DNA from 2 places in the Streptomyces sp. NPDC005408 genome. Region 1 is predicted to be linked to the other one. Evidence: riboswitches for the same ligand, from Rfam matches in the RefSeq annotation. Region 1 holds a riboswitch; the other holds the start of a gene.
What was found. A riboswitch is a leader RNA that binds a small molecule or an ion and turns the genes downstream of it on or off. The one in region 1 is predicted to bind S-adenosylmethionine.
Positions count from the first base shown of each region.

Region 2: linked by a shared signal. The riboswitch ahead of thrC (threonine synthase) and the one ahead of ABZS64_RS25860 (aminotransferase class V-fold PLP-dependent enzyme) in region 1 are both predicted to bind S-adenosylmethionine.

Region 1 covers NZ_JBEXEX010000031.1:71,785-81,470, reverse strand. Annotated here, with positions in the region: gene ABZS64_RS25885 (heme-copper oxidase subunit III) at 85-705, shown strand; gene ABZS64_RS25880 (c-type cytochrome) at 783-1,592, shown strand; gene ABZS64_RS25875 (Rieske 2Fe-2S domain-containing protein) at 1,589-2,644, shown strand; gene ABZS64_RS25870 (cytochrome bc complex cytochrome b subunit) at 2,641-4,266, shown strand; gene trpD (anthranilate phosphoribosyltransferase) at 4,397-5,461, shown strand; SAM riboswitch class IV at 5,551-5,668, shown strand; gene ABZS64_RS25860 (aminotransferase class V-fold PLP-dependent enzyme) at 5,874-7,298, shown strand; gene ABZS64_RS25855 (Lrp/AsnC ligand binding domain-containing protein) at 7,386-7,667, opposite strand; gene ABZS64_RS25850 (rhomboid family intramembrane serine protease) at 7,664-8,386, opposite strand; gene ABZS64_RS25845 (hypothetical protein) at 8,537-8,779, shown strand; gene ABZS64_RS25840 (NYN domain-containing protein) at 8,815-9,686, shown strand, end outside.
Region 2 covers NZ_JBEXEX010000006.1:149,282-158,967, forward strand. Annotated here, with positions in the region: gene ABZS64_RS08770 (ROK family protein) at 1-674, opposite strand, end outside; gene ABZS64_RS08775 (sugar isomerase) at 1,141-2,034, opposite strand; gene ABZS64_RS08780 (sugar ABC transporter substrate-binding protein) at 2,363-3,586, shown strand; gene ABZS64_RS08785 (DUF3263 domain-containing protein) at 3,625-3,873, shown strand; gene otsB (trehalose-phosphatase) at 3,883-4,731, shown strand; gene ABZS64_RS08795 (trehalose-6-phosphate synthase) at 4,705-6,105, opposite strand; gene ABZS64_RS08800 (glucosyl-3-phosphoglycerate synthase) at 6,187-7,125, opposite strand; SAM riboswitch class I at 7,271-7,398, shown strand; gene thrC (threonine synthase) at 7,416-8,696, shown strand; gene ABZS64_RS08810 (MoaD/ThiS family protein) at 8,720-8,995, shown strand; gene ABZS64_RS08815 (cold-shock protein) at 9,406-9,609, shown strand.

The sequences.
Region 1 (9,686 bases):
CGATGGGCCGTTCGGGCTGGACACAGCCCACTGACACACCGAACGGCACCCCCCGGAGTGAGGGCGGGATAAGCGACCGACATAATGTCGGTCGTGGCGACAGCAACGACAGTAGAAACCGGGCACGCGCACCCGTCGGTCAATCGGCCGAACCTCACCAGCGTCGGAACCATCATCTGGTTGAGTTCCGAGCTGATGTTCTTCGCGGCCCTCTTCGCGATGTACTTCACCCTGCGATCGGTGACGGGTGCCGAGCACTGGAAGGAAATGGCTTCGGCCCTCAACTTCCCGTTCGCGGCGACGAACACCACGATCCTGGTGCTCTCCTCCCTCACCTGCCAGCTCGGCGTGTTCGCCGCGGAGCGGGGCGATGTGAAGAAGCTCCGTGCCTGGTTCGTGCTCACCTTCGTGATGGGTTCGATCTTCATCGGCGGTCAGGTCTTCGAATACACCCAGCTGGTCACGAAGGACGGCCTCTCGCTGTCCTCCGACCCGTACGGCTCGGTGTTCTACCTGACCACCGGCTTCCACGGCCTGCACGTGACAGGTGGCCTGATCGCCTTCCTGCTCGTCCTCGGCAGGACGTACGCGGCCAGGCGATTCACTCACGAGCAGGCAACCGCCGCCATCGTCGTGTCCTACTACTGGCACTTCGTCGATGTCGTCTGGATCGGCCTCTTCGCCACGATCTACATGATCAAGTAACGGCGCAGGCACTCGCTGCCTGAAGCAGACACAGTCCAGAAGACTCGACGCAGAAGATCCTGACACCGGGGTAATCCGTGAAAAAGCTCTCCTCACGACGACGCCATCCGCTGGCGGCGGTCGTCGTCCTACTCCTCGCGCTGGCGGCCACTGGGGGGCTGTACGCCGCGTTCGCACCCGCGGACAAGGCGCAGGCCGATGAAACCGCCCAGTCCCTCGCCATCAAGGAGGGCAAGAAGCTCTACACCGTCGGCTGCGCCAGCTGCCACGGAACCGGCGGTCAGGGCACCTCTGACGGCCCGCCCCTGGTCGGCGTGGGCTCCGCAGCCGTCGACTTCCAGGTCGGCACGGGCCGGATGCCGGCCCAGCAGCCCGGCGCGCAGGTGCCGAAGAAGAAGGTCATCTACTCGCAGAGCGAGATCGACCAGCTCGCGGCCTACGTCGCCTCTCTCGGTGCCGGTCCGATCACGCCGACCGAGAAGCAGTACAGCCCCGAGGGCGCGAACATCGCCAAGGGTGGCGACCTGTTCCGTACCAACTGCGCCCAGTGCCACAACTTCACGGGTGAGGGTGGCGCGCTGACGAAGGGCAAGTACGCCCCGAACCTTGAGGGCGTGGACCCCAAGCATGTGTATGAGGCCATGCAGACCGGCCCGCAGAACATGCCGTCCTTCCCCGACACGACGATGCCGGAGAAGCAGAAGCAGGACATCATCAAGTACATCCAGACCGTGAACGGCGAGGACTCCGAGAGCCCCGGCGGCCTCAAGCTCGGTGGCCTCGGCCCCGTCGTCGAGGGGCTGTTCGGCTGGATCTTCGGTCTGGGTGTGCTCATCGCAGTCGCCATCTGGGTCGCGGCCCACACCGCTAAGGCCAAGAAGTCATGAGTAGCCAAGAGATTCCAGAAGAGAACCTGCCCTCAGAGCAGGCCGCAGCCGCGCACGGCGCGGTAGAGGTCGTGGAGGATCCGTTCGCGGACCCGGGCCTGCCCGCCCACAAGCCGCGTGTCCAGGACATCGACGAGCGGGCCGCCAGGCGCTCCGAGCGCACGGTCGCCTTCCTGTTCACGCTGTCGATGCTGGCCACGATCGCCTTCATCGCCTCGTTCGTGACCTTCCCGGTCAACAAGATCGTCTTCATCTTCCCGTTCGGGCACGTCAGCGCGCTGAACTTCTCGCTGGGTCTGACCCTCGGGATCGCGCTCTTCTGCATCGGCGCGGGCGCGGTCCACTGGGCCCGCACCCTGATGTCCGATCAGGAGATCGCCGACGAGCGTCACCCGATCGAGGCCGAGCCCGAGGTCCGGGCCAAGGTCATGGCCGACTTCGCGGCCGGCGCCGAGGAGTCCGGCTTCGGCCGGCGCAAGCTGATCCGCAACACCATGTTCGGCGCGCTGGCCATGGTGCCGCTCTCCGGCCTGGTGCTGCTGCGCGACCTGGGCCCGCTGCCCGAGAAGAAGCTGCGCTCGACGCTGTGGGCCGATGGCAAGCAGCTCATCAACATGAACACCGATGAGCCGCTGCGTCCCGAGGACGTCGCCATCGGTTCGCTGACCTTCGCCAAGCCCGAGGGCCTGGAGGAGGACGCGGACGACTTCCAGAAGGAGATCGCGAAGGCGGCCCTGATGATCGTCCGGATCCAGCCGGACGACATCAAGGACAAGCGCGAGCTCGAGTGGTCGCACGAGGGCATCGTGGCGTTCTCGAAGATCTGTACGCATGTCGGCTGTCCGATCAGCCTCTACGAGCAGCAGACGCACCACGTGCTCTGCCCGTGCCACCAGTCCACCTTCGACCTCTCCGACGGCGCCCGCGTCATCTTCGGCCCGGCCGGTCACCGCCTTCCGCAGCTGCGGATCGGCGTGAATGCTGAGGGCAACCTTGAGGCGCTCGGCGACTTCGATGAGCCCGTCGGTCCTTCCTTCTGGGAGCGCGGATGAGTACTACAGCAGAGTCCAAGCGCAAAGCACCCGCCGGTGAGCGGGTGGCCGACTGGGCGGACGGCCGACTGGGGATCTACGGCCTGGCCAAGGCCAATATGCGCAAGATCTTCCCGGACCACTGGTCGTTCATGCTCGGTGAGATCTGCCTCTACAGCTTCATCATCATCATCCTCACGGGTGTGTATCTGACCCTGTTCTTCCACCCGTCGATGAACGAGGTGGAGTACCACGGCAGTTACATCCCGATGCAGGGTGTGCGGATGTCGGAGGCGTACGCCTCGACGCTGGACATCAGCTTCGACGTCCGTGGCGGTCTGCTGATCCGGCAGATCCACCACTGGGCGGCGCTGATCTTCATCGCGGGCATGCTCGTGCACATGATGCGCGTCTTCTTCACGGGCGCCTTCCGCAAGCCGCGCGAGATCAACTGGCTGTTCGGCTTCCTGCTGCTGGTGCTCGGCATGTTCACCGGCTTCACCGGCTACTCGCTCCCCGACGACCTGCTCTCCGGAACGGGTGTCCGGTTCATGGAGGGCGCGATCCTGTCGGTGCCGGTCGTCGGCACGTATCTGTCGATGTTCCTCTTCGGCGGGGAGTTCCCCGGCGGCGACTTCGTGGCCAGGTTCTACTCGGTCCACATCCTGCTGCTGCCCGGCATCATGATGGGCCTGCTGGTGGGGCACCTGATCCTGGTGTTCTTCCACAAGCACACGCAGTTCGCGGGTCCCGGCCGGACCAACAAGAACGTCGTCGGCATGCCGCTGCTGCCGATCTACATGGCCAAGGCCGGAGGCTTCTTCTTCCTGGTCTTCGGTGTCATCGCGGTGGTCTCGGCGGTCGCCTCGATCAACCCGATCTGGGCGCTCGGCCCGTACCGTCCGGACCAGGTGTCCACGGGCGCCCAGCCCGACTGGTACATGGGCTTCTCCGAGGGCCTGATCCGGGCGATGCCCGGCTGGGAGATCAATGCCTGGGGCCACACCCTCGCCCTGGGTGTCTTCATCCCGCTGATGATCTTCCCGCTGGTCCTGGTCGCGATCGCGGTCTACCCCTTCGTCGAGTCCTGGATCACCGGGGACAAGCGCGAGCACCACATCCTGGACCGCCCGCGCAACGCCCCGACCCGTACGGCCTTCGGCGTGGCGTGGCTGACCTGGTACTTCATCCTGCTGATCGCCGGTGGAAACGACATGTTCGCCCTGTTCCTCCATCTGTCGATCAACAGCATCACCTGGTTCGCCCGGATCGGCTTCTTCGTCGGACCGGTCATCGCCTTCGTCATCACCAAGCGGATCTGCATGGGTCTGCAGCGTCGCGACAGGGACAAGGTGCTGCACGGACGCGAGTCCGGCATCATCAAGCGCCTGCCGCACGGTGAGTTCGTCGAGGTCCACGAGCCGCTCAGCCAGGGTGCTCTGCACACGCTCACGGCGCACGAGCAGTACAAGCCCGTGGAGATCGGCCCGACGGTCGACGAGAACGGCGTCGAGCGCAAGCTCACCCGTGGCCAGAAGCTGAGGGCCAAGCTCAGCAAGAGCTACTACGGCGAGGGGAACCAGATCCCCAAGCCGACGCCGGAAGAGTTCCAGGAGATCACCAGCGGCCACGGCCACCACTGATCCCACCCGGCCGCACGTCGCGGTCGCCACAGCGGGAGCCCCGTCCATTCGCCGGACGGGGCTCTTTGCTGTGCCCGGGGCTGGATAGGGTGGGGGCATTCCTACTCGGCTGTGGACCCTGGAGTGGACCATGAACGTTGTGACCCCGGTTGGCGGCGACAGCGTGGCGGCACACTCCTGGCCGGGCGTGCTGGAGGCTCTCCTCAGCAACCGCGACCAGAGCGCCGACGCCACGGCGTGGGCCATGGACCGCATCCTCAGCGGCGAGGCGACGAACGCCCAGATCGCCGGTTTCGTGGTCGCCCTGCGGGCCAAGGGCGAGACGGTCGAGGAGATCTCCGGTCTTGTACGCACCATGTACGAGCACGCGAACCTGATCGAGGTTCCCGGGCCCAGCGTCGACATCGTCGGCACGGGCGGCGACGGCGCCAAGACCGTCAACATCTCCACGATGTCCGCGATCGTCGTGGCCGGCACCGGTGCGAAGGTCGTCAAACACGGCAACCGGGCCGCGTCGAGCGCGAGCGGTGCCTCGGACGTCCTGGAGAAGCTCGGCGTCAATCTGGAGCTGACCCCGCAGCGGGTCGCCGCCGTCGCCGACGAAGCGGGGATCACCTTCTGCTTCGCGGTGAAGTTCCACCCGGCGCTGCGGCATGTGGCGGCCGCCCGCAAGGAGCTGGGCATCCGCACCACGTTCAACTTCCTCGGCCCGCTCACCAACCCGGCACGCGTGAAGGCGCAGGCCACCGGTGTCGCGGACGCCCGGATGGCGCCGATCGTGGCCGGGGTGCTGGCCGAGCGCGGATCGTCGGCGCTGGTTTTCCGGGGCGACGACGGGCTCGACGAGCTGACGACGACGGCCACGTCACGGGTGTGGGTGGTCCGGGACGGGCAGGTGCGCGAGGAGGCCTTCGACCCGCGGGACATCGGCATCGACCTGGTGCCGGTGGAGGCCCTGCGGGGCGCGGACGCCTCGTACAACGCGGATGTCGCGCGCAGGCTGCTGAGCGGCGAGACCGGGCCCGTACGGGACGCGGTGCTGCTGAACTCCGCGGCGGCGCTCGTTGCTCTCGCACCGGGGGAGGGGTCGCTCGCCGAGCAGATCTCGGCCGGGATGGCGAAGGCGGCGGAGTCGATCGACTCGGGGGCGGCGAAGGCGGCGCTCAAGCGGTGGGTGGCCGCGAGCAACGCGTGACTGCGTGAAGCAAGGCGTGGTCCGGTTCCTGTCTCAGGAACCGGACCACGCCTTGCGCACGGTGCGACGTATGGCAGGATGCTCTTCAAGGTCATGAGTGACAGCGATTACGGCCCCGGCTCGCTGTCCGGCAACCCTCCGTCCGTGGCGGGGTGCCCCGGGTGAAGACCAGGCCGTAGGCAGCGAGGTCTGCGGCAAGCGCGGACCCCTGCACACCCTGGGGTCCTGGTCCTCAAGGGAGCAGTCTCGTGAGCAAGCGAATGCGATAGGGCTTTCCAAGCCCCCACTTCAGTACGCCTCCGCGCGGCGATCGCCGTGTGGTCGAGGCAACCCCCGTGCGGCGAGCGGCCGTTGAGCGCCCGCGCGGGTCTACCGAAGCTCATTCCGTCTTGTCCTGCCGGGAGATACCGCCATGTCCGCACGCCCGAACGCCGTTGCCACCGCCGACTCTTCTGCCTTCGCCGCTTCCGCCGCCTCGTCCGCCTGCTCCGAGTCCGCGGACCCCGCCTGCGGGGCGCCGCTGCCGGTGCTCGGCCGTGATGTGACCGTGCCGCTCGTCACCGGTGGCGAGGTCACCTACGCCGCCCTCGACTATGCGGCGAGCGCCCCCGCACTGCAGCGGGTGTGGGACGACGTCGCCGCGTACGCGCCGTACTACGGCAGCGTCCACCGCGGCGCCGGGTACCTCTCGCAGCTGTCCACCGACCTCTTCGAGAACAGCCGGGTCACGGTCGCAGAGTTCCTCGACTGCCGCGAGGGCGACCAGGTCGTCTTCACCCGCTCGACCACGGACTCCCTCAATCTTCTGGCGGCCGTGATCCCCGCGGACTGCGAGGTCTTCGTCTTCGAGACCGAGCACCATGCCTCGCTGCTGCCGTGGCGCGACGCCCGCGTGACGTACCTGAACGCCCCGCGTACACCGGCCGAAGCGGTCCGGACTCTGGAGCATGCGCTCGCCGACCGTGACTCGTACGGCCCGGCGCTGGTCTGCGTGACCGGCGCGTCCAATGTCACCGGTGAGCTGTGGCCCGTGAAGGAGCTGGCGGCCGCGGCGCACGTGCACGGTGCGCGGATCGTGCTGGACGCGGCTCAGCTCGCGCCGCACCACCCGGTCTCCGTGAAGGACCTGGACGTCGACTGGGTCGCCTTCTCCGGGCACAAGCTGTACGCGCCGTTCGGCTCGGGTGTGCTCGCGGGCCGCGCGGACTGGCTGCGGGAGGCGGAGCCGTACCTGGCGGGCGGCGGCGCCTCGCGGAAGGTGGCCCGTCGCACGGACGGGGGCGTGGACGTCGACTGGCACACCACGGCCGCCCGCCACGAGGCAGGCTCGCCGAACGTCATCGGGGTCTACTCCATCGCCTCCGCCTGCAAGGCGCTCACCGAGGCCGGTTTCGACAGCCTCGTTGCGCGGGAGCAGCAGCTGGTGGCGAAGGTCCGCGCGGGCCTTGCGGAGGTCCCGGAGGTCAAGGTCCTCTCGCTCTTCGGTGACGACGCCCCGCGGGTCGGCGTCATCTCGTTCGTCGTCGACGGCTGGAACAGCTCGCACTTCGCGGCGGCGCTCTCGGCGGAGTACGGCATCGGCGTCCGGGACGGCCTGTTCTGTGCCCACCCGCTGGTCCGCACGCTGCTCGGCACCGACCCGCAGGACCCGGGCGAGTGCGGCGCCCCGGAGGCCGAGCCGGGCGAGCGCTCGCTCAACGCGATCCGGGTCAGCTTCGGGGCGGGTACGCCTGACGAGCACGTGGAGCGCTTCGTGGGGGCGGTGCGGGAACTGGTCACGGTCGGCGCGAAGTGGACCTACCACACGGAGGACGGCCGCTGCGTCCCGGCGGTCTGACGCCTGGGCTCCGCCCCGGACCCGCTGCAAGCCCGCGCCGGCCGGCGCGGGCTTGTGTGCTGTGGGGGCAGTGCGCCCCGCCGGGTGCTACGCGTCGAGGCCGATCGCGAACGCCGCCTCCAGGTCGTGCTGGGAGTACGTACGAAACGCGACATGCGTGTCCGTGCCCTCCACGCCCGGGATCTTGCTGATCTTGCCGGGGATGACGTCCGCCAGGTCGTCGTGCTTGGCCACGCGCACCATGGCGATCAGGTCGTACGTGCCGGTCACCGAGAAGACCTCGCTCACGCTGTCGAGCGCGGCGATCGACTCGGCGATCTCGGGGATGCGGTCCACGCTGGTCTTGATGAGCACGATCGCGGTGATCACGGCTGGCGTTCTCCCTCAGTGGCCGCTGCTTGGGCCTTCACTCTAGTACTACGGCGGAAACGTCCCCAGGCGTACAGAAAGCCCACCCCGAACCCCACCAGATGCGCGAGATACGCCACCCCCGGGCCACTGCCCGCGCCCTGGGCCGCCAGCCATTGGAGGGCGAACCAGAAGATCAGCACGATCCACGCGGGGAAGCGCAGCGGCAGGAAGAAGAGGAACGGGAAGAGACTGGTGACCCGGGCCTTCGGGAAGAGGTACAGGAACGCGCCGAGCACCCCCGAGATCGCCCCGGACGCTCCCACCAGGGTCTGGTCGGATTCGGCGTTGGCCGCCGCGTAGGCGAGCAGCGCGAGGTAGCCGCAGCCCAGGTAGAAGAGGGCGAACTCCAGCTGCCCGATGCGTTCCTCGGCCATCGCCCCGAAGACGTAGAGGAAGAGCATGTTGCCCAGCAGATGCAGCCAACTGCCGTGGACGAAGAGGGCGGTGAGCGGGGTGAGCAGGGTGCCGGGGGAGCTGCTCAGCAGTTCGGCGGGGATCACGCCCCACCGCGCGAAGTACCCGCTCTGCGCGGCGAGCAGCGCGTCACCGGTGCCGTACACCGGATTGAGGCCCGAGACCGGACTGATCACGAACACCGCACAGCAGATGGCGATCATGCCGTATGTCACCGCGGGCCCGGTGACCGCGCCCCGGACCGCTCCCCGCCAACCGATCATGGACAGAGCATGGCGTAGTGGGACCGAACGGTACAGGGTGCCTCGCCGCGCCATGGGGTACCTGCGAGGCCGTAGGGTTACGGGCAGTACACCCGCAGTTCGACGGCGCACAGCGGCACCCGCACTCGTACGACGAAAGAGGACGGCACGATGACGACGGTTCCCTCGCCGACCGCCGAGACCCGCTGGCGCTGCACGCTGTGCGGCAATCTCACCCGCTTCGATGTCACCCGCTCCTCCAAGGTCGTCGAGTACGTCCATCTGGACCTGGCCGGAGAGCCGACGGTCGAGGAGCGTGAGGTGGTCAGTGAGACCATCGAGTCGGTGCGCTGCCGCTGGTGCAATGCGGTGGACCAGATCGAGCTGGTGGACAGGCCGGGCGCCGGCTCCTGAGGGAGCGGCCCGAACGGGTAGTGGGGTGACGGATCGTGGAGCAGCCTGAAAGCGGCGCTGAGCCGGCCGGTGCGGCCGGTGACGCAGCCGAGGCGCTCGACCGCCCGCTGCCCGAAGGCGTACGGCGCAGAGTCGTGGCGCTGGTCTCGGACGCGTTCGGCGGTCTGACCGTCGCCGAACTTCCCGCCCAGCTGCGGCAGTACGCCCGATTCACCCCGAGTCGTCGCGCCAAGTTCGCGGGCAACGCGATGGCCGCCGCCCTGGAGGGCGACCCGGTTTTCCGCCAGCGGATCGGCGAGCGGCTCAGCCAGGCGCAGCCTGAGCTGTCCGCCGCGCTGGAGTCCGGATCGCCGCCCGCGGCCGCCGATCCGGTCGATGTGGCGGCCGCCGCATATGTCCTGCGGCCCACCGGATGGGTGAAACTTGTCGCCGCCGCGGGCGAGGAGGCCCTGCGCGCGGACGCCGAGCGCGCGGACGAGGCGGGCCGGCGCGAGCTGGAGCGGCTGCGCGAGGAGCTGAGCGAGGCACGCGGCCTGATCAAGAGCGAGACCGAGCGACTGCGTACGGAGCTGGAGACGTCTCGCAAGGAAGCCGAATCGCTTCGCCGCAGGCTGCGCAGCGTCGAGAGCGACATGAAGCGCGGCGAGGCCGCTCTGCGCCGCAGGGACGCTGATATCGAGGCCATCAGGTCGGAGGCCGCGGCCCAGGTCTCGGCGGCCGAGAGCGAGAGCCGGCGGCTCAAGGCACGCCTCGGGGAGGCGGAGGCGGCCGTCGAGGCGGGCCGCCGGGCCGCCCGCGAGGGTCGTTCGATCGAGGACATGCGGCTGCGGCTGCTCCTGGACACCGTGCTCGACGCGGCTCAGGGGCTGCGCCGTGAACTGGCCCTGCCGCCCGCCGCCCTGCACCC
Region 2 (9,686 bases), on a different contig from region 1:
ACGGCCACGGCTTTCGGATCGCCCGAGGCGACGGCCTTGGCGCAGTCGGCGGCGTCGGCGTCCGGGTCGCCGCTCGCCTTCGCCCACGCGCGGGTCACCGCGGCGGCGGAGGCGAGGGTCTCCAGGCAGCCGCGCTGGCCGCAGCCGCAGGCAGGGCCGTCGGGGCGGACGACGATATGGCCGATCTCACCGGCGTATCCGTGGGCGCCGGCCTCGATCTGCCCGGCGATGCCGATGGCACCGGCGATCCCGGTACCGAGCGGCACGAACAAGAACCGGTCGGCGCCCTTGCCCGCGCCGATGCGCCCCTCGGCGAGGCCGCCGGTGCGGACGTCGTGGCCGAGGGCGACGGGGGCGCCGTGGAGTCGCTCGCTGAGCAGCCGGCGCATCGGCACGTCGCGCCACCCGAGGTTGGCGGCGTACACCGCGATCCCGTTCTCGGCGTCGACGATGCCGGGGACGGCGACGCCGGCGGCGAGGGCGCTCTCGCCGAGGTGCTCCTCGCCGTACGCGCGTAGCTCGCCGGCGAAGCCGATGATCGACTCGACGACGGCGTCGGGCCCGCGCTCACGCGCGGTGGCGCGACGGGCCTCGTACAGCAGGGTGCCGTCGGCCGCGACGAGGGCGGCCTTCATGCCGGTGCCGCCCACATCGAGGGCGATGACGTGTCTCACGTGGACAGTCTGGCGGGTGGACGGGGGAAAGGTCTAGTCCACTGCGACGGATTGTTGCGCGCCCATACAAACGGCGGAGTGGTTTTCCCCCACCCGCCCCTTCCCGAAACTGGGGGCAAGCCCCAGACCCCGGGGCGAGGGATGCGGGGGCTGAAGCCCCGCACCCCTTGCGGCAGCTTCGCGCCGCGCCGGCCCGGGTGGGTGACCTGGGGTGCTCCGCGGCGAAGCCGCCGAAGCGCCGAGGGCGTGAGGGCGTCAGCCCTCACGTACCCCTCCTGCGGGGGGCCCGGGGCGCAGCCCCCCACGCGGCGGAGCCGCAAAATGTCACAGCGGGAAGGGGCGGGGAGGGGATCAGCCCCGCGCAGCGGCTACCGCCGCGGAGTGAAGGACGGGGGGCCGACGCCCCGCGCCCCGCGGCACGGGCAGTCCGAGCAGCCCGGACCGCCCCGCGCCCCGGACCGGCCCGTCAGGAAAGGATCACGCTCCGCGTCAGATTCCTCGGCCGGTCCGGGTCGAAGCCCTTCGACTCCGCCAGCGTTACCGCCAGGCGCTGCGCGCGGATCAGGTCCGCCAGCGGGTCCGCCTCCTGGCGGGCCACCAGGGTGCCGCCCACCCGGGCCACGTCGACCGACAGGCCCTCCGGGAGTGCGCCGAACACCCAGGCCACGCGGCCCGGGCCGGTGATCGAGATCGGGCCGTGGCGGTACTCCATCGCCGGGTACGACTCCGTCCACGCGCCCGCCGCCTCGCGCATCTTCAGGCCCGCCTCCAGCGCAAGGCCGTACGTCCAGCCGCGGCCCAGGAACGTCCACTGCTCCGCCCCGACCACCGCGTCCGGCAGCGGCTCCGTGATCGCGAGCTCCGCGTCGACCGCCGCCTCGGTGACGGATTTCACGCCGGGCAGGTCACCGAGTCCGGCCCGCAGAAAGGCAAGCGCGGTCGTGGCGAAACGGGTCTGGACGACCGACTCCTCGTCCGCCCAGTCCAGCACCGCCACCGCGTCCGCCGCGTCCATGACGGGGGTCTTCGGGTCCGCGGTCAGGGCCAGCGTGGGGACCTTGCCGCGGAGGGCGGACAGCAGGTCCAGGACCTCCGTCGTCGTGCCGGAGCGGGTGATCGCGACGACCCGGTCGTAGGACCGCCCCGCAGGGAACTCCGACGAGGCGAACGCGTCGGTCTCGCCCAGCCCCGCCGCCTCCCGCAGCGCCGCGTACGCGATCGCCATGAACCAGGACGTGCCGCACCCGGTGACGGCGACCCGCTCCCCCGGCTGTGGCAGCCCTTCGAAGGCGGCCGCGGCCTCGGCCGCTCGGCGCCAGCAGGCGGGCTGGGTGGCAATCTCTGCTGCGGTACGGGACATGCGACAGGGCTCCTCGCGACATACGCGTAACTCGGGACCGGCATCGACCACTTCGTGCCAAGGGACGTGCTTAGCAGCCCGCGGCGTGCCCGGGCAATGCCTGCCCGGCCGGGCACGGACGTCACGGAAGTGGCCCCGGGACTGACGTTGCGGAAGTGATATGCAGTGGAGTAGACCTCATACCTCCGGATGGTGGAAAATCGCAGCTCATCTCACAGGACGTCGCGGGGGACCGACTGGGACAAGACGGGCAACCAAAGCAGAGGGTGGGGGAAGAGCTGTGCATCAGCGCTTCTTGGGTCTGACCGCGGCGCTCGCCGCACTGGGCATGACGGCGGCTCTCGCGGGCTGTGGCACAACCAGCGGTTCCGGCGATGTCACCCTCAAGCTGGTGGCGGCCGACTACGACGTGTCCGGCGGCCAGAGCAGCAAGAAGTACTGGGCCGACCTCAGCGCCGCGTTCGAGAAGCAGAACCCCGGCATCAAGATCGACGTCCAGATCGAGTCCTGGAACGACATCGACCGCAAGGTCGGCGAGATGGTCAAGGCCGGCAAGGCCCCGGACGTCGCCCAGATCGGCGCGTACGCCGACTACGCCGCGGCCGACAAGCTGTACTCCGCCGACCAGTTGCTCTCCATACCCGTGCAGTCCAACTTCCTCGGCCCGCTCACCGACGCCGGTGAGATGAAGCGCGTCCAGTACGGACTGCCGTTCGTCGCCTCCACCCGGCTGCTCTTCTACAACAAGAAGCTCTTCAAAGAGGCCGGGATCAAGGAGACCCCCAAGACCTGGGACGACCTCGTCGAAGACGCGGAGAAGCTGAAGGACAACACCGACGCGAAGTACCCCTTCGCGCTGCCGCTGGGTCCTGAAGAGGCCCAGGCCGAGACCATGATGTGGCTGCTCAGCGGTGGTGACGGCTACACCGACACCACCGGCAACTACGCCATCGACTCCGAGCAGAACGTCGCCACCTTCAACTGGCTGAAGACGAAGCTGGTCGACAAGAAGCTCACGGGCCCTGTCGCCCCCGGCAAGCTGAACCGCAAGGACGCCTTCGCCGCCTTCACGCGCGGCGAGGTCGGCATGGTCAACGGCCACCCCTCCCTGATGCAGGCCGCAGCGAAGGCCAATATCGACGTCGGCAAGGTGCCGTTGCCCGGCACCACCGGCAAGGCGAAGGCGGCGATGGGCGTCGCCGACTGGATCATGGGCTTCAAGCAGAACGGCCACCGCGTCGAGATCGGCAAGTTCCTGGACTTCGTCTTCAGCGACAAGAACGTCCTCGACTTCGCCGGCCAGAACGACCTGCTGCCGGTGACGGTCTCCGCCTCCGAGGCGATGGCCGCGGACCCCGAGCACCAGGACCTCAAGGAGTTCCTGGAAGAGCTCCCCACCTCGGTGCTTCCGCCCGTCGGCAAGACCTCATGGGCGGCCGTCAGCGAGAACATCAAGAAGAACGTCGGACAGGCTGTGGAGCCGGGCGCCAACCCGGCTGATGTTCTCGGCCGCATCGCCCGCGCCGCCACCGTCAAGGAGAACGCCGAGTAGTCCCGGCGGTCCGCGGCAGAGAACAACCCGTCGCCGATATGTTGGATCGTATGACCGACGACCAGGCGCTCTCCGAGCGTGACCGTGCCGTACTGGCCATGGAGCACCGCTCCTGGCCGGGGCCCGGCGCGAAGGAGAGGGCCATCAGGGAACAGCTCGGCATCTCCCCGGTCCGCTACTACCAGCTTCTCAACGCCCTCATCGACGACGAGCGCGCCCTCGCCCACGACCCGGTCACGGTCAACCGGCTCCGCCGTGTCAGGGACGCGAAACGAAGTCGCCGATAGGGTCGGTCCATGGGCAGCTCCCCGTACCCGCATCCCCTGCCGACGCCGTCCACCCCCGCCGGCCGTGACGGTCTGGCCGCGATTTTCGCCCGGCCGCAGAAAGCCGTCGTCGCCCTCGACTTCGACGGCACTCTCGCCGAGATCGTGCCCGACCCCGAACAGGCCCGCGCCCACCCCGGCACCGTCCCGGCGCTCGCCGCGCTCGCGCCACGTATCGCATCCGTCGCCGTGGTCACGGGACGCCCCGCGGGTGTCGCCGTCCGGTACGGCGGCTTCGCCGGAGTGCCGGGCCTGGACCATCTCGTCGTCCTCGGTCACTACGGCGCCGAGCGCTGGGACGCCGTGTCCGGCACGGTCAAAACGCCGGCCCCGCATCCCGGTGTCGCGGCCGCCCGCGCCGAACTCCCCGGATTCCTCGACGACATCGGGGCGTGGCAGGGCACCTGGATCGAGGAGAAGGGCCAGGCCGTCGCGGTCCATACGCGCCGCGCCTCCGACCCGCAGGCCGCCTTCGACGCCCTGCGCGATCCGCTCGCCGAGCTCGCCGCCCGCCACGGACTGATCGTGGAGCCGGGCCGTATGGTCCTGGAGCTGCGCCCGCCGGGCATGGACAAGGGCGTGGCGCTTGCCGAGTACGTACGCGAAGTGGAGGCCGAAGCCGTCCTCTACGCCGGGGACGACCTCGGGGATCTGCCCGCCTTCGCCGCCGTCGAAAAGCTCCGCTCGGACGGCATCCCCGGCCTGCTGGTGTGCAGCGGCAGCGCCGAGGTGCCGGAGGTCGCGGACCGCGCCGACCTGCTGCTGCCGGGTCCGGCGGCGGTCGTGGAGTTCCTAGGAGCCCTCGCGCAGCGCCTGTAGCTGGTCGAGGAACCACTGCTGCGGCGGCAGCGCGGTCGCCGCGGCCGCCAGCCGCTTGGTGCGGTGGGCCCGTTCGTCGTGGGGCATGGTCAGCGCCTGGTGCAGCGCGTCGGCGGTGCCGGTCACGTCGTACGGATTGACCGTGACCGCGTCCTCGCCCAGTTCCTCGTGCGCTCCCGCCTCACGCGACAGCACCAGCGCACAGCCGTCGTCGGAGACGACGGGGATCTCCTTGGCGACCAGGTTCATACCGTCCCGGATGGGGTTGACCAGGGCGACGTCCGCCAGCCGGTACGCGGCCAGGGAGCGGGCGAAGTCGTCCTTCACATGCAGGACGACCGGGCTCCATGTCTCCGACCCGTACGTGGAGTTGATCTCGTCGGCGACGCGCTGGACCTCGGCCGTGTACTCGCGGTAGACCGCCAGGTCCTGCCGCGAGGGGTACGCGAAGGCGACGTGGACGACCCGCTCCCGCCATTCGGGCCGGGTTTCCAGCAGGTGCCGGTAGGCGAGCAGCCCGCGCACGATGTTCTTGGACAGTTCGGTGCGGTCCACGCGCACGATCGTCTTTCGCCCGGGGCCCACCTGTTCGCGCAGCGCGGCCAGCCGCTCCTCCACGTCGGGCCGGTGTGAGCGCTCCCGCAGGAAGTCCGCGTCCGCGCCGAGACCGTGCACCCCGATCCGGGTGCCAGAAGGGATGCCGGGGCCAAGCACGGTGTGGCAGCAGTCGGTGAAGGCATCCGCCCAGCGGTGGGTGAGGAACGCCGCCCGGTCGGCGCCGAGGATGCCGCCGAGCAGCTGGGCGGCGATGTCGTCGGGCAGCATCCGGAAGTAGTCGACGGGTGCCCACGGCGTGTGCGAGAAATGGCCGATACGCAGGTCGGGGCGGTGGGCGCGGAGCATCCGGGGCACCAGCGCCAGGTGGTAGTCCTGCACCAGGACGTCGGCGCCCGGCGCGGCCTCCTCGGCCAGGGCCTCGGCGAAGGCGCGGTTGTAGGCCTCGTACGAGGCCCACTGGCGGCGGAACTCCGCGTCGAAGACCGGCTCGAGCGGCGTCTGGTAGAGCATGTGGTGCACGAACCACAGCACGGAGTTCGCGATCCCGTTGTACGCGTCGGCGAACACATCGGCGTCGATGTCGAGCATCCGCACCCCGGGCTCGGCCACCCCGCGCCGTACCGCCTCGCGGTCGCCGTCGCTGAGGGCGGCGCACACCCACACCGAGTCCGACTCGGAGTCGATCGCGGACAGACCGGAGACCACACCGCCCCCGCCGCGGCGGGCGTCCAGCGAACCGTCCTGCTGACGCGTGTATGTGACCGGGCCGCGGTTCGACGCGACAAGGATCTGGGCGGCAGGCTGCTGGGAGACCATGTGCCGAAACCTAGCCCTTCCTGTAAACCCTCAAACGTGCGTACGGCTGGACTGCGCCACTCGGTGTCCTCATGCCGGTCCTCATGCCGCGTGCCGTGCCGCGTACTCGCCGATCTCGCGCATCGGCGGCCGCTCCTCGGTGTCCACTGCATGTGTCCGCGGTACGAAGCCCTCATCGCCCCGCTCGAACTGTGTGAGCGCAGGCCGCACCAAGTGACCGCGGGAGAGCCGCAGTTGAGCCGTACGGTAGATCGCCGCGGCCATCCGCCCCAGCGCCTGACCGTCCTGGTGGCGGTGCTTGCGCGAACCGACGTCCACCTGCGCCAGCGCGTCGAGCCCCACCGTGTGCAGCGCGTCGACCAGCAGACCCAGCTCCACTCCGTAACCCACGGGGAAGGGCAGTCGCTCCAGCAGCGAGCGCCGCGCCGCATACTCCCCGCCGAGCGGCTGGACGAACCCGGCCAGCTGCGGCCAGTGCAGATTCAGCAGCGGCCGCGCCACCAGCTCGGTCACCCGGCCGCCCTGACCGGACACCTCGCCGAGCGGCCGGTCGTACATCGCCTTGACGAACTGCACCTCGGGGTCGGTCAGCAGCGGCCCCACGATCCCGGAGACGAAGTCGGCCGAGAACTCCTTGAGGTCAGCGTCGACGAAGCAGACGATGTCGCCGCCGGTCACCATCAGCGACCGCCACAGCACCTCGCCCTTGCCCTGGACCGCGGGTATCCGGGGCAGGATCGAGTCCCGGTGCACGACGCGCGCTCCGGCAGCCGCGGCCACCTCGGCCGTACGGTCGGTCGAACCCGAGTCGATGACGACCAGCTCGTCGACGAGCGGTACGGCCTCCATCAGCTCACGCCGGATCACGGTGACGATCTCGCCGACCGTCGCCTCCTCGTCGAGCGCGGGCAGGACGACGCTGATGGTCGTACCGCGCTTGCCGGCCATCAGCCGGCCGAGCGGGCGGTCGGCCGCAGACCAGGAACGCCTGGTCAGCCAGCGCTCCACCTCTTCCAGCACGTGCGCGTCTCCCTCTGACATCCGGATCCTGTGATCCATCTCGCGGTTCGGACGACTATCTCAAGCGTCCGGGCCTTCGGTTACAGTCTTGAACAACGCGGATGACCGTCGCATGTCGGGGGTCCTCACGCTGATAACCGAATACCGCTCATCCAGAGGGACAGAGGGAACGGCCCGTTGAAGTCCCGGCAACCCTCCCGCCGACCGCGAGGTCACGGTGGGGAAGGTGCCAATTCCGTCTCGTGGCGAAATGCGTCGCGAGGAAGATGAGGAGAAAGGGCCTCGCCACCATGGCTGTGCAGACTGTCGCAACCACCCCCGTGAACCTCGGTCCCGCCGCGGCGCTCTCGTGCCGCGAGTGCGGAGAGCGTTTCGACCTTGGCCCGATCTTCGCCTGTGCCTCCTGTTTCGGGCCACTCGAAGTCGCGTACGACCTTCCGGCCGATGACCCCGAGGCGCTGAAGAAGCGGATCGAAGCGGGTCCGAACAACATCTGGCGGTACGCCCCGCTGCTGCCCGTCCCCGCCGACGTGGCCGAGAAGCCGAACATCAACCCCGGCTTCACCAAGCTCGTCAAGGCCGACAACCTCGCCCGTGAGCTGGGCGTCACCGGCGGCCTGTACATCAAGGACGACTCCGGCAACCCGACGCACTCCTTCAAGGACCGTGTCGTCGCGATCGCCGTCGAGGCCGCGCGCGCCTTCGGCTTCACCACTCTTTCCTGCTCCTCCACCGGCAACCTGGCGGGCGCTGTCGGCGCCGCCGCCGCGCGGGCCGGCTTCCGCTCCTGTGTGTTCATTCCGCACGACCTGGAGCAGGGCAAGGTCGTCATGGCCGCGGTGTACGGCGGCGAGCTCGTCGGCATCGAGGGCAACTACGACGACGTCAACCGCTTCTGCTCCGAGCTCATCGGCGACCCGCTGGGCGAGGGCTGGGGCTTCGTCAACGTCAACCTCCGCCCGTACTACGGCGAGGGTTCCAAGACGCTGGCGTACGAGATCTGCGAGCAGCTCGACTGGCAGTTGCCCGACCAGATCGTGATCCCGATCGCCTCGGGCTCGCAGCTCACGAAGATCGACAAGGGCCTGCAGGAGCTGATCAAGCTCGGCCTGGTCGAGGACAAGCCGTACAAGATCTTCGGCGCCCAGGCCGAGGGCTGCTCGCCGGTGTCGACCGCCTTCAAGGCCGGGCACGATGTCGTACGGCCGCAGAAGCCGAACACCATCGCCAAGTCGCTGGCGATCGGCAACCCCGCCGACGGCCCGTACGTCCTGGACATCGCGCGCCGCACCGGCGGCGCCGTCGAGGACGTCAACGACGAGCAGATCGTCGACGCGATCAAGCTCCTCGCCCGTACGGAGGGCATCTTCGCGGAGACCGCGGGTGGCGTGACCGTGGGCGTGACGAAGAAGCTGATCGAGGCGGGCGTGCTCGACCCGGCGCTCACCACGGTCGTGCTCAACACCGGTGACGGTCTCAAGACCCTCGACGCCGTCGCTCCGACGACCGGTCCCACGGCGACCATCCGCCCGAGCCTCGACGCGTTCCGCGACGCCGGCCTGGCCCGCTGACTACCTACGGAAGGCAGAACACCATGAGCGTGAACGTCCGCATCCCCACCATTCTCCGTACGTACACGAGCGGTCGGGCCGAGGTCCCGGCGGAGGGCGCGACGCTCTCCGAGGTGATCTCCGACCTGGAGAAGAACCACACGGGCATCGCCGCGCGCGTCCTGGACGACCAGGGCAAGCTGCGCCGCTTCGTGAACGTGTACGTCAATGACGACGACGTGCGTTTCGAGCAGGGTCTCGAGACGGCGACCCCGGACGGTGCGGGCGTTTCGATCATTCCCGCCGTCGCCGGCGGCTGAGTTACGCAGCGTTAAGAGAATTGCCCCCTCCGCAAGAGAAGCGGAGGGGGCAATTCTGCATGGTTGAGCGCGGTACAGTTGGGGAAGCCCCCTCCGCTGCTTGTGCCGACCGCATATGAGAATGCGCCCGGGCCCAAGAAGAAGCAGCCAATGTGCGCGATCGAATTGCCTCCTTAAGCGCCATTTGCCGGGCCCGACTTGCCCCGGAATTTCTTGAATTCGGTTCAATTATCCGTTCGCGCGCGCTCGGATTTCTCGTCTGATTGACCTGTTGCAGAGGGCAGTTGGGCAGATACATTCAGCCGCGGTCGACGCGTTCCGGCGCACACCCCCTCCTGTCGGGTGGTGAGTTCTGACCCGGGTCCGCGAAGTGCGGACCTGTGCAAGGGCCAGTAATAGGGGAGTTAGGCATGGCTCAGGGCACCGTCAAGTGGTTCAACGCGGAGAAGGGGTACGGCTTCATCGCGGTCGACGGTGGTGCGGATGTTTTCGTCCACTACAGCGCGATCCAGATGGACGGATACCGCACCCTTGAAGAGGGTCAGCGGGTCGAGTTCGAGATCTCGCAGGGCCAGAAGGGGCCGCAGGCGGACATGGTCAAGCTCGCCGTCTGATCTCGGCGCGATCGGCCACCGACGCACTCACGCGACACTCACGCACGAAGGGCCCGCATCCTAGGGGGATGCGGGCC